Regions from separate parts of the Lysinibacillus sp. LK3 genome, predicted to be linked through region 1. Evidence: riboswitches for the same ligand, from Rfam matches in the RefSeq annotation. Region 1 holds a riboswitch; each other region holds the start of a gene.
The links. A riboswitch is a leader RNA that binds a small molecule or an ion and turns the genes downstream of it on or off. The one in region 1 is predicted to bind thiamine pyrophosphate.

Region 1 (3,174 bases):
ATCCATCGCTGCAATGACAATCGGGAAAAAGCACACAAGACAGATAATGATAAGCTTCGGTAATAAGCCAAAGCCAAACCAAATAATAAGGAGCGGTGCCAAGACTAGAATAGGAACATTCTGCGACATAATAAGAATTGGATAAAACAGTTCTCGAATAAATGTAAATCGATGCAACACTATTGCCACCGTTAGCCCACAAGCGATGCCAATGGCTAATCCTAGTAGAGCTAATTGTACTGTAGCGAATGCATGTGGTAGAAAGGTTTGATACGACTGGATGGCTTCTGACAAAATACTACTTGGTGTGGGTACTAACCAATGAGGAACTTCAGCAAACCGCACGATTAGTTCCCATATGAACAAGAGGAAGGCGATAAAAATTATCGTCCTTCCCTTCTGTAATGCACGTTTCATTACTGATATTTCTCCGTTAATGTATCCATCGTAATACCCGTTGGCTGATATAAAATTTTCACTTGTGTAATGACATTAATGGCACCAAGTTCAATCATTTTCTCATTCATTTTTTCAATGATTTGGAGCAATGTTGAAAGCTCACCCTCCATCGTTGTTTCCAATGGATGTACCTCATATTTCACCCCAGAAGCATCGATCACCGCAATTGCTGCATCGACATATGGTATAACATCTTCATATTTCTCTGTCTTCGGAATGATTTGTACACTGATTAATGAATTTGCCATCTTATTTGGCCTCCTTTTTAGGTAAGAAATCATTAGTAAAGGCTTTTTTCGCATCAAATTCGCCCTCTAGTACTTGATTGCTAGACATCCATTTCGCGTAATTTTCCCACACCGAAAGCTTTTGCTCTCCCCATTGCTTGGCATCATCCTGATATTTATCAGCCAGCCATTCCTGACTTTTATGCACTAACGCTTGATCTAAATCAGGGGCCGCTTCGATTAAAATATCAGCCGCTTCACTTGGGTTTTCAATTGCGTATTCATAGCCCTTCGATGCAGCTGCCACAAAGGCTTTGACTACATCCGGGTTGTCCTGTATCATTTTTTCATTTGTAGCTAAAACTGGCGTATAATAATCCAATTGATCACTATAATCTGTAAGATATAGCATATTAATCTTTTCCCCACGCAGCTCAGCCTCAATCCCAGTCCATGCATAATAAATCCAAGCAAAATCTATATCTTTTTCCATCATTGTGAAGAAATCTAAATCCCCTGCATTGACGATATCTAGCTTATTAATATCTGCCTTTTCTTTTTGCATGAGTGATTGTAAAACGGCTTGCTCTAATGGCGCGCCCCAACCACCATAGGTTTTACCTTCAAAATCCTTTGGCGATGTAATGCCCTTCGAAGCAATAGAAGCAAAGCCAGATGTATTATGCTGTATAATTGCTGCGATGGAGACCAGCGGCACATCCTGTACTCGTGCCTGTGTTATGCCTTCCTGATAGCTCACGCCAAAATCCGCCTTTCCAGAAGCAACAAGCTGATCTGCGCCCGCCTCACCAGGCATAATAATATCAACATCTAAACCCTGTTCCTCAAAATAACCGAGTTTTTTGGCAACATATAGTCCTGTATGATTTGTATTCGGCGTCCAATCCAGTACCACAGACACCTTTTTCAGCTTGTCTGCAGCCTGCTTGTCATCCTTGTCACTACAGCCTACTAATGTCAATAGTGCTGCCAATAAAATAAAAAACCATTTTTTCATGCGAAAGCCTCCCAGTTTGTAATATGAAAGTGTTCATGAATGAATGTTGTCACCAGAAGAAAGCGTATACAATGTTGGCAAGCTGTTGCTTGAAAACATAAAAAAACGCCTAGGATTCCTCCCAGACGTATTGCAATCAATCTTCAAAACTTTGCTTTTTGAATAGATGTTCCCTACGCTGGTACGAGCCAAATCAGGTTCAAAGGGTCAGCGTCTACCGGACACAATCTCAGCTAGCAATTACTAGCCCCCCTACATTCTTTCGCTATGAACTTTTCGATGATTATTATACCCATAGTTTCACTTAAATGACAAGGTGCTATTTTTGAATAGAGCTTAAAGCCCAGCGCTCCTAAGAGGCTGGGCATGCTTTTAGCTTGGTTTCTGTTCTTTTTTGGCTGTTACAACATGAGAAATTGCTCCATCTGTTGCAATATCCACTTTAAATGAACCATTGGAATGGCGATCCGCACGAGACAATGCTTGTACGTCAATCATCTCTTGAACACCTTTTTCAGTTTCAATCACAACCTGCTCCTCGTCTGTTGCTTGAACAACTGCCACAATTCGGTGAGGGTTTGCTTTTAACTCTGTTAATACTTTTAGTCCACGTTTTGCACGACTCGCTACTTCAACTTCAGCGACATTCATTTTCTTTACGGCCCCACGCTGTGTCACAATCACTACATAGTGGGTAACATCAGGCTGTAACACATTGACTCCAACTAAGGCTTCTCCATCTTTTAGTGTGATCCCTTTCACACCGCCTGTTTTCACACCTGTAACTGGTAACTCCTCCATAGGGAAACGAATCGCATAGGCTGTATCCGTTGTGAGCATCAGCTCCACGTCATCTGTTACAAATGATGCATAGATCATCGCATCACCAGCCTTGACGTTCATCGTTTTAATTGGCTTTGAATAACGTGTTACCGCATAGTCTGCGAGTGGTGAGCGCTTAATTTGGCCATCTTTTGTGGCTGTGAAGACATACGTATTTGGCTGTTCAAATGTTTCGAAGCCATAAACCGCAATAATGGATTCATCTTCCCCTGTTGGCACAATACTTGAAATATGCTGGCCGAGATCCTTCCAGCGTATATCAGGCAGCTCATGAACAGGCTGATAAATATAATTGCCTCGATTTGTGAACAGCAATAGATGGTGCTGTGTATTTAAGTTTGCTTCATACAATAAATAATCTGAATCCTTCATGGCAAAATCTTGCCCGTTTGAAGCGGCATGAGAACGTGTGGATGTACGTTTAATATAACCATCCTTCGTTACTGTTACGACAACCTCTTCACTTGGCACAAGGACATCCAATGTAATTTTAATTTCTTCAATTTCTTGCTCAATCTTCGAGCGACGAGGCTCTGTAAAGCGTTTCTTAATATCTAGTAACTCTTGTTTAATAACACGCACTAGCTTTGCTTCACTTTGTAGAATCCCCTCTAGCTTCGCAATTAG
Region 2 (3,174 bases), on a different contig from region 1:
AGCGCTCCATCACCTTTTTCACCATTGCGCAGAACAATAAATGCTTTGACAATATTTCCTCTTACTTTATCAGGGCTCGCTATAACAGCAGCCTCTTTTACAGTTGGATGTTTCATTAAAGCATCCTCTACTTCAAAAGGGCCAATTGTATAGCCTGAGGATATAATAACATCGTCTCCTCGTCCGTCAAACCAAAAGTAGCCATCTTCATCTTTATAGGCACGATCTCCTGTAATATACCAATCCCCACGAAATTGTAAATTTGTACGTTCAGGATCATTTAAATATTTTTTAAAGAGTGCTGGCGTTTCGCGATGAACAGCAATATCACCAACTTCTCCGATTGTAACAGGTTTGCCCAAATCATTAATAATTTCAACAGTGTTGCCAGGAGTAGGTTTTCCCATAGAGCCAACTCTCGCTTCCATCCCTACCATTGTGCCTACCAATAATGTATTTTCCGTTTGTCCATAGCCATCTCGCACTTGTAATTTGAATGTTTCCAAGAATACTCTAATAACCTCACTATTTAATGGCTCACCAGCTGATACAGCTTGGCGAATTGCACTTAAATCATATTCATGTAAATTTTCAAGCGCTGCCATAAAACGATATTCAGTTGGTGTACAGCATAGTACATTGATTTTGAATCTCTCAAGCAATGCTAAATAAGAAGCTGCTTCAAATTTACCTTTGTAGACAAATGCAGTAGCACCACTGCCTAAAGTAGCTAGAAATGGACTCCAAATCCATTTTTGCCACCCTGGTGCTGCAGTCGCCCAAACAATATCATTTTCTTGTACACCCAACCAATGTGGTGCTGTTGTTCGTAAATGAGCATAGCCCCAACTATGCGTATGCACTGCTGCTTTTGGATTTCCTGTTGTTCCGCTTGTATAGGCTAAAAATGCATTGTCTGTGCTTTTTGTTGGGATAGGATTTATGTAGGTTGTAGGTTGATTATTCATTTTTTCAAGTATGTTCTGCCAAGGTTCATGTGCATTCCCTATGACAAATTGCAGTATGTCTTGTAAATTTCCCACTTTATCGAACTGTTCAATATAGGGTTCAAATGCAATAACTGCTTTAGCATTTGCATGATGAATTCGATACTCAATATCCTTTGTTCTTAACATCTCAGAACTTGGAATAATAGTTAAACCCGCTTTCAATGCAGCAATATACACAATATATGCTTCAACCGAACGTGGTACCATTACTAAAATGACATCACCTTTCTTTAAACCTTGCTTGGTGAATACATGTGCTGCTTGATTCGCTTTTTCCAATAAATGTGCATATGTAATACATTGGATGTCTTGGTTTTCTTCATAAATGATTAAAGCATTTTTGGCTGCATCCTGAGCATATTTTTCAATTTCCTCTACTATGTTATACCATTCTGGTGCAACTAAATCTTGTCTTTTCATGGCAATTGCCCCCTTTTGTTATGACACATTATAAAACTCTTTTTTCAGCATTTTCAATGGTTTGTGCTTAATTTCGGTAAAGTCATGACAACTATCATACCCTCCTATATGGCATCGGTCACATTTTATCTATAGGAAAACTTGCTATTGAATACAAATGAAAAGTATGGTACATTTTGGTCAACTAAAAGCAAGATTGCAGGGGGACTCGTAAGAGTTGAGAAGGTAAAACCTGACCCTTTGAACCTGTTAGTTAATACTGACGTAGGGAGCAATAAACATCGTTTTCAGATGAAAGGCTCTTTTCGTGCATTTTTACACAAAAAGAGCCTTTTTTGCATGCTTACGTCCATCCCTAAAGGAGGACTACAATGATTTTTCAAACAATTCGTCAACAGCAACCACTTATCCATTGTATAACCAATTATGTAGTGGCAAATTTTCAAGCAAATGGTTTATTAGCGATAGGTGCTTCACCAGTAATGGCCGATGACTACCAAGAGGTAGAGGAGATGGTGGCCATTGCTCAAGCATTATTAATTAATATTGGAACACTTAATGATCGCACAAAAAGTGCCATGTTATTAGCAGGTGAAAAAGCCAATAAACTTGGTATTCCTGTTATTTTAGATCCTGTCGGAGTTGGAGCCACAACTTATCGTAAGGAAACCGTAAGATACTTACTGGAAAACATACACTTTGCCGTGATTCGCTGTAATCTCGGCGAGCTAGCAGCAATAGTTGGTGTAAATTGGCAACAAAAGGGTGTCGATAGTGGTCATGGCACTATCGCTATGGAATTAGAAGCCACATCATTGGCTCAACGCTATCAATGCATTGTTATTGTCACAGGAGAACGCGATTTTATAACTGATGGCAAGCATAGCCAATGGATCGCTGGTGGTCATCCCCAAATGACGGAAGTAACGGGTACAGGTTGTTTACTTAGCGCAATTTGTGGCGCAGCCTATAGTGTAAGCCATAATCCTTACCAACAATTAACAGAAACACTTACTTACTATAAAAAAGCAGGTGTACTGGCATCCGCATTTACTGCAGACATTGGTGATTTTCAAATAGCCTTACTCAATGCTATACATCGCTTATCAAAGGATGGTGCAGCTTCATGCATATTGTAACAACAATCGCTGGCTCAGATAGTGGTGGAGGCGCGGGTATACAGGCTGATTTAAAAACATTTCAGGAATTAGAAGTGTTCGGTACTTCTGTTATTACTGCTCTAACTGCTCAAAATACTTTGGGTGTAACAGGTGTTTGCCCTATTGACGTTTCCTTTATAAAAAAACAATTAGAGGCCTTAGTAGAAGATTTTCCAATCGCTGCGATTAAAACAGGAATGCTTTATTCCTCAGAAATTATCAAAGCAATTGCACACCAGATCAGGGAGCTAAACATTCCACTGATTGTTGATCCGGTGATGATTGCAAAAGGTGGGGAAAGCCTATTACAGCAAGAAGCTATCGATGCCTTACGCTCAACTTTATTACCACTTGCTACGGTTGTTACGCCCAATATACCCGAGGCAGAGACACTTACTGGGAGATCTATTCATCATTTTGAAGATATGAAAGAAGTAGCTCAAAGCTTGTTACAGCTAGGTGTACAATGTGTCATCATTAAAGGTGGTCATTTAGCAGATCCACTTTATGCCATTGATTATGTATTTTGCAAAAATGGACGTTCTTTTTCTTTGCAGTCTCCACGAATCCAAACAAAAAATACG
Region 3 (3,174 bases), on a different contig from region 1:
TGTGATTCAAAGCTACCAAGGTAATATTCATATTGAAACGATGTTTATTGATGAGGGCTTTGGCTCGCTTGATGAGGAATCACTAAATAAAGCAATCGATACATTAATTGATTTGCAGGATTCTGGTCGTATGATTGGCGTTATTTCGCATGTACCTGAATTGAAATCTGCGATGCCAGCAGTTTTACATGTGGAAAAAACATTAAATGGCCATAGTCAAACCCATTTTGAAGTGAAATAAAACGAAGGCGTATTTCTAAAAGGAATACGCCTTCGTTTTATTTTTTTCGAGTTGTGGTTGTAGGCGTTGTGCCCTTTTTTGCAGCCATTACTTTTTTTACGATAGGAATAACAATAGGTGCTAACTTAACGGCAGTTTTTACAACGTTTGATACTTTCATCCCAAAACAGCTCCTTTTACAATTACTACTACCTGTTTCACTTAAAAATAAAACATTAACGGATAACACGAACAGCCTGAATTATATTCCAAATCACAATACCGAGTGAGACGAGAGCATAGATGGCGAATGAAGCAAACCAAATAATCATCACTGTCTTGTTACTGGAGGTTGGATCTAAACTAAATGTAGAAAAAACAAAGACAATAAAGAATAGAATGCCAAAAACAAAGGGTATTAAATGAGAGACAAGTGCACGAATCGAATGGCTTTTTACATCACTGTCTTTTGTCACGAAATATACAATTAATGGAACGATAAAAGGGGCGAAGAAAATACTAAGATAACTAAAGGCAGCTAAAATTTTTTGATTCTCCATAGTTGTACCTCCTTTTTAAATATTTACGCATGAAAAACAGCAAAGTTTCAAAAAAATGATGTATGGAAGGTTGTAATCCTTCAATCCTTTGCGTACAATGAGAGTGTTCAAATAAATTCAGATGTAACGACCACAAGGGGAGCTGATGATGTCAGCTGAGACTGGGCACGTAATGCCTTGACTCTTCGAACCTGTAAGTTAACGCTTGCGTAGGGATGTGGATAGAAACCGACACTTGTACGATGTGAGGCTCTGTCCTGACATCGTTTTTTCGTCCTTAAAGGAAAAAGGTGTCAGAAAGAGACATATCAGCGCTTTTCTATTCCTGCTCTTGTATCCTACATCGGAACAAAGGAGAGAATATGTATGGACAAAAAAAGACTATTAATGCTAGTGGAGATTGCGATTTTTGCAGCGATAGGTCTCGTACTGGATCAGGTTTCCTTTAAAGTATGGGCACAAGGCGGCTCAGTTAGTCTTGTTATGGTACCGATTATGTTAATAGCATTTCGCTGGGGCTTAGTAGCTGGTCTTACTACGGGACTACTTGTGGGTGTTATGCAAACAATGTTTGGTTCTTATATCGTGCACTGGCTACAAGGATTACTAGATTATGGCGTTGCTTTTACTGTTGTAGGATTAGCGGCGGTTGTACGTGGACCAGTGTTAGACGCTGCTAAACATATGAACAAAACAAAAATGGCACTTTATATAATCATAGGTACCGTTTTCGCAGGCTTCTTACGATACACAGCACATACAATCGCTGGTGCTGTATTTTTTGCCGAATATGCGGGTGACCAAAATGCATGGATCTATTCCATCATCTACAATGGTACATATATGCTACCAGCAACCATTTTAACGGCTATCGTTGGTGTTCTTTTATTTACAGCCGCTCCCCAATTAATGCAAAGAAAAGCTTAATGCTAGTCCCTTCACATGAGTGGAGGGACTTTTTTGTCGTGAATAACTCTTTTAGCACTTTGCAAAGTAGGAAAGCATACAATATTTAAAGCGTTTATCGTTCTACGCATAAAAAGTTATGTTATATTAAAGAATAGATATTAGATGAAAGGGACGTTATACATGATTGTAAAAACGCAAGAAGAGATTGAAGCTTTTAAAAAAATAGGACGCATTTGTGCTGAAATTCGCGAAGCAATGAAAGCTGCCACAAAACCAGGTGTTACAACACTTGAGCTTGATGAAATTGCTGGTCGCATGTTTGCAGAGGCTGGCGCTATTTCAGGACCAAAGGGAGAATATGATTTTCCAGGGTATACATGTATTAGCGTCAATGAAGAAGTAGCACATGGTATTCCAGGAAAGCGTGTTATTCAAGAGGGAGATATCGTAAATATTGATGTTTCAGGCTCTTTAAATGGCTATTTTGCTGACACAGGTATTTCATTTGTTGTGGGTGATGGCTATGAGGACAAAGAAAAGCTTTGCCGTGTTGCTAAAAGTGCCTTTGATCGAGCAATGACAAAGGTAAAGGCTGGATCTAAATTAAATCAAATTGGCAAAGCTGTTGAGCGCGAGGCAAATGCTAATGGGTTAACTGTTATTATGAATTTAACAGGTCATGGCTTAGGTCAATCTTTACATGATGAACCAAACCATATTTTAAATTATTACGATGCATGGGATACTACTATTATGAAAGAAGGTATGGTCCTTGCGGTTGAGCCATTTATCTCAGCAAATGCAGAACATATCGTAGAAGCAGGTGATGGCTGGACATTCGTGACGCCTGATAAATCACTTGTAGCACAAATCGAACATTCAGTCATTGTAACAAAAGATAAACCAATTATCTTAACGTCATTAGACGAAGAATAGGATGTAATGAAAAAAGCCTGCTAACCAATTTATTTTTGGTAGGCAGGATTTTTTTTAATAAATAAAATGCCAACAAAGAGAACACCGCATAAAAATAAAGCAGCTGTAGTGACAAGTAGCTCATCAAAACCATTATGTATGGCGATTCCAATATAAGCCCAAATAAAAACACTTGGATACATAACATCAAAGTGATGGAAACGGATATGTAGCGCAATGGCTCCTCCTAAAGTAAGTAAAATCACTGCCCAAAGAGGCGTACTAAGACCAAAGCCGTTCCAACCATAAGCCGTTAACGTAAAGCTTGTATTTGTGATAAAAATAAATGTCATCCATGCTAAATAAATAGAGAAAGGAATACGACCAAACAAGGATTTGTCCTGAAGAGGGTACGTATTATACAACATAAACAAATACAAGACTAAGAGTAATGTAATGCCAAGAGAAACAATAAATAACTCATGGTGCCAGACATATATCGTCAATGCTTGTAATATATTTATGCAACTAAAAAGCGCAGACTGTTTCAAAGTTGTCTTTTTCATGTTC
Region 4 (3,174 bases), on a different contig from region 1:
TAGCCAAGCAATAATTCTTTATGATAGACTGTACTATATTTGATTACAAAAAGGGGGTTCATTCGATGACCCAGCAGAAGTCCAATAAGGCGGCTTTGTATATTTTAATGTTTAATATGTTTATCGCAATGGGGAGTATTGGCATTATTATTCCTGTCATGCCAGAGTATTTAAAAATATTTGGTGCAGCAGGACAAGTTCTAGGTATGCTAATCGCAACGTTCGCCTTAGCTCAATTCGTATTTTCTCCTATTGCTGGGAATCTTTCAGATCAGTACGGACGAAAAAATTTAATTATTTTCGGTCTTATCGTAACAGGTCTTGCACAAATCGGATTTGGCCTTGCTACAGATGTATGGATGCTCTTTTTAGCACGATTTTTAGGTGGTCTAGGTTCCGCATTTGTTGCACCTCCTATTATGGCTTTTGTCGCTGACGTCACAACCTATGAAGAACGTGGGAAAGGTATGGGGATGTTGGGTGCCGCTATGTCTCTTGGCTTTATGATTGGACCTGGTATTGGTGGCTTTTTAGCAAAGGTAAGCTTACATTTCCCATTTTTCACAGCTGGAGCTGCAGCCATTGTAGCATCTATTTTATCTTACTTTTTATTACCTTCTACCAAACCAAACACTGCTCAACAGAAACAAAAGCAAGACAATCTGGCGAAGCAAATGGCTCGTTCCATACATATGCCTTATTTTGTTATGCTCATAATTATGCTGGTGTTCTCGTTTGGAATTGCAAATTTCCAAACGACATTGTCATTATTTGTGACAGAAAAGTTTAATTACACACCTGTAGATATAGCGATTATATTAGTTGTTGGTGGTGCTTTTGGAGTAGTAGTACAAATGTTTATTATTACACCACTGTTCAATCGTTATGGTGAAATGAAAGTAGTACTAGTAAATTTATTTATTGCATCCGTTGCTATTTTCTTAATATTATTTGTTTCTGGCTTTGCCCTTATTTTAGTTGTAGCAACAATTTTCTCTACAGCAACGACATTAATTCGTCCAGCTGTTAATACACTCATCTCAAAGCTTGCAGAGAAAGAGCAGGGATTTGCTGCGGGCTTGAATAATGCCTATATGAGCCTCGGAAATATGATTGGACCCGCTTTGGCAGGTTTATTATTTGACTGGAATATGAATAGCCCATATATTTTCGGTTCTATCATATTATTAGCCTGTTTCTTCCTTGCGCTCATCTGGACAGTGAAAAAAGCACCTCATTTAATGCATCCCGATACAAAATAGTCTGAAAAATCATTGACTATTTTTAGCAGTATGTTACATTATTGTTGATTCACAAAATTGAATGATTTTAACCACTAGGGGAGTCTTTAAAAGGCTGAGACGTATATGGTAATATACGGACCCTTTGAACCTGATCTAGTTCACACTAGCGGAGGGAAGTGGCGCTACTTGCTGTTGTCACTATATACACGCAAGGCCGCTTCCTATTGTTTAAAGGGGGTGGCCTTTTTATTTTTCCTCACGAACTTTACCAAAAGGAGTGAACTTTATGTCAATTTGTAAATTAACAGTCATGGCTTTATTAGTAGCCGTTGCTGTTGCAGGCTCTACTTTCGTATCCATCCCAACAGGAATCGCACGTGCTTACCCAGTTCAGCATGCTATTAATGTGATAGGAGCCATTATACTTGGACCCGTACCAACAGTTATAGTTGCCTTTGTCACTGCCATCATTCGTATCCTTACTGGAACAGGCTCTCTACTAGCTATCCCTGGTAGTATCATCGGTGCGTTCTGTGCTGCCCTTGCCTATAAATATAGCAATAAAATGTGGTTAGCTGGTATCGGAGAAGTTATCGGAACGGGCATTCTGGCTTCACTTATTGCCGTCCCTTATGCAAAATTATTCATGGGAACATCTGTAGCAGCATTCTTCTTCCTACCAGCCTTTTTAACATCAAGTACGATCGGTGCTATTTTAGGTGTAATGGTTGCGAGTAGCTTGCGTAAAACAGAGCTAGTAAAGAGGTTTAATTCTTCTCTTTATTGAGAGAGATTGAATTATGAGCATTCATTGAGCTGGGGTAGTCCAATTTGGATCGCTTTTCTTCTCATTTACCCTCTTTACAAAGGGGATAACTCTTTATTTCATGCAATATAAAAAAGCAGTGCAAAACTATTCGAGTTTGCACTGCTTCCTCTATTTTAAGATCGTTTTTTCATGCCTTTTAACAACTGTGCTACATTTGTGTCTTCTGCTTCTATAGTTTTTTCCTCAACCAGCGGCTCTTTTTTCTTCGCATTCGTTAGGAAATTCCAACCAAAACGTCTTATGGTAATATCAATAAAGAAAAGAAGCATACTCGCTAAGAGTAGCCATGTGGCAATATTTTGCCGATCTGCTCCTTTTGTCGTAAAGTCACGGAAGACATCTTGTGGTTCCTTTAAAACAGTGCCTCCTGTTCGTTGAGTTAACTCTTCTATCAGTTGGTTATTTACAGGGAGTAGTTCGTATTCAGCACTATAAGGAACACTTAGCCCTGCCTGATAAATGGCCTGCTTTTCATCTGCTATACGGAAGAAAATTAATCCAGGTTCAGCTTGTACTACAGCTCGAACTTGAGATGCGGAAATGGTTTCAAGTTGTGTTTCTAGCTCCTCCCCTGCTTCATTTACCGCTACAATATCTAAAAATGCGGCTTCATTTGTAGGGTCTGTAATCATAAAGGAACCATCTGCTTCCAATCTTACATCATAGGCTACATCATTGTAGCTTGGTAGCATTTGAGAAATAAGTGTTTGCCAAAATGCTCCCCAATTCTGCCATCTTGCCCAATCTCCAGTCCATTTACCCGTTGAATCAGATGTAAAGGCAAATGTTTTACCAAGACCATATTGCCACTGCGCTAACACAGGATCTTCTTTCTCGCTTTCTGCTACAACAGTAGCCCCCTGTTTTGCCGTTGTCCCAATATATGCATTCATTTGTGGGACACCATTAGCAAACAGTGAGTTCCATCCTGCTGCATTATAAATTGCCGGATAGAATGGATTGTCCTCAATATAGGTGCGGGAAATCATAGCTGTTTCCCGAGATAAAATAGAAGGAATGGTTTGCTCATCTATCACATCATAGAAACGTCCACTGCCCATGTCACTAAGCGCTTCTAATAAGTTCGCATCGGCATCTTGT

Region 2: linked by a shared signal. The riboswitch ahead of thiM (hydroxyethylthiazole kinase) and the one ahead of VK91_RS12180 (ABC transporter substrate-binding protein) in region 1 are both predicted to bind thiamine pyrophosphate.
Region 3: linked by a shared signal. The riboswitch ahead of thiT (energy-coupled thiamine transporter ThiT) and the one ahead of VK91_RS12180 (ABC transporter substrate-binding protein) in region 1 are both predicted to bind thiamine pyrophosphate.
Region 4: linked by a shared signal. The riboswitch ahead of thiW (energy coupling factor transporter S component ThiW) and the one ahead of VK91_RS12180 (ABC transporter substrate-binding protein) in region 1 are both predicted to bind thiamine pyrophosphate.

The regions. Positions count from the first base shown of each region.
Region 1 covers NZ_LDUJ01000016.1:46,035-49,208, forward strand. Annotated here, with positions in the region: gene VK91_RS12170 (ABC transporter permease) at 1-417, opposite strand, end outside; gene VK91_RS12175 (thiamine-binding protein) at 417-707, opposite strand; gene VK91_RS12180 (ABC transporter substrate-binding protein) at 709-1,704, opposite strand; TPP riboswitch at 1,858-1,968, opposite strand; gene parC (DNA topoisomerase IV subunit A) at 2,077-3,174, opposite strand, start outside.
Region 2 covers NZ_LDUJ01000018.1:65,264-68,437, reverse strand. Annotated here, with positions in the region: gene mbcS (acyl-CoA synthetase MbcS) at 1-1,430, opposite strand, end outside; TPP riboswitch at 1,621-1,718, shown strand; gene thiM (hydroxyethylthiazole kinase) at 1,802-2,569, shown strand; gene thiD (bifunctional hydroxymethylpyrimidine kinase/phosphomethylpyrimidine kinase) at 2,557-3,174, shown strand, end outside.
Region 3 covers NZ_LDUJ01000025.1:47,888-51,061, reverse strand. Annotated here, with positions in the region: gene VK91_RS18105 (AAA family ATPase) at 1-241, shown strand, start outside; gene VK91_RS23255 (hypothetical protein) at 279-401, opposite strand; gene VK91_RS18100 (DUF4870 domain-containing protein) at 457-780, opposite strand; TPP riboswitch at 906-1,013, shown strand; gene thiT (energy-coupled thiamine transporter ThiT) at 1,147-1,707, shown strand; gene map (type I methionyl aminopeptidase) at 1,870-2,625, shown strand; gene VK91_RS18085 (hypothetical protein) at 2,655-3,174, opposite strand, start outside.
Region 4 covers NZ_LDUJ01000013.1:47,963-51,136, forward strand. Annotated here, with positions in the region: gene VK91_RS07180 (MFS transporter) at 66-1,262, shown strand; TPP riboswitch at 1,329-1,436, shown strand; gene thiW (energy coupling factor transporter S component ThiW) at 1,531-2,031, shown strand; gene VK91_RS07190 (VWA domain-containing protein) at 2,187-3,174, opposite strand, start outside.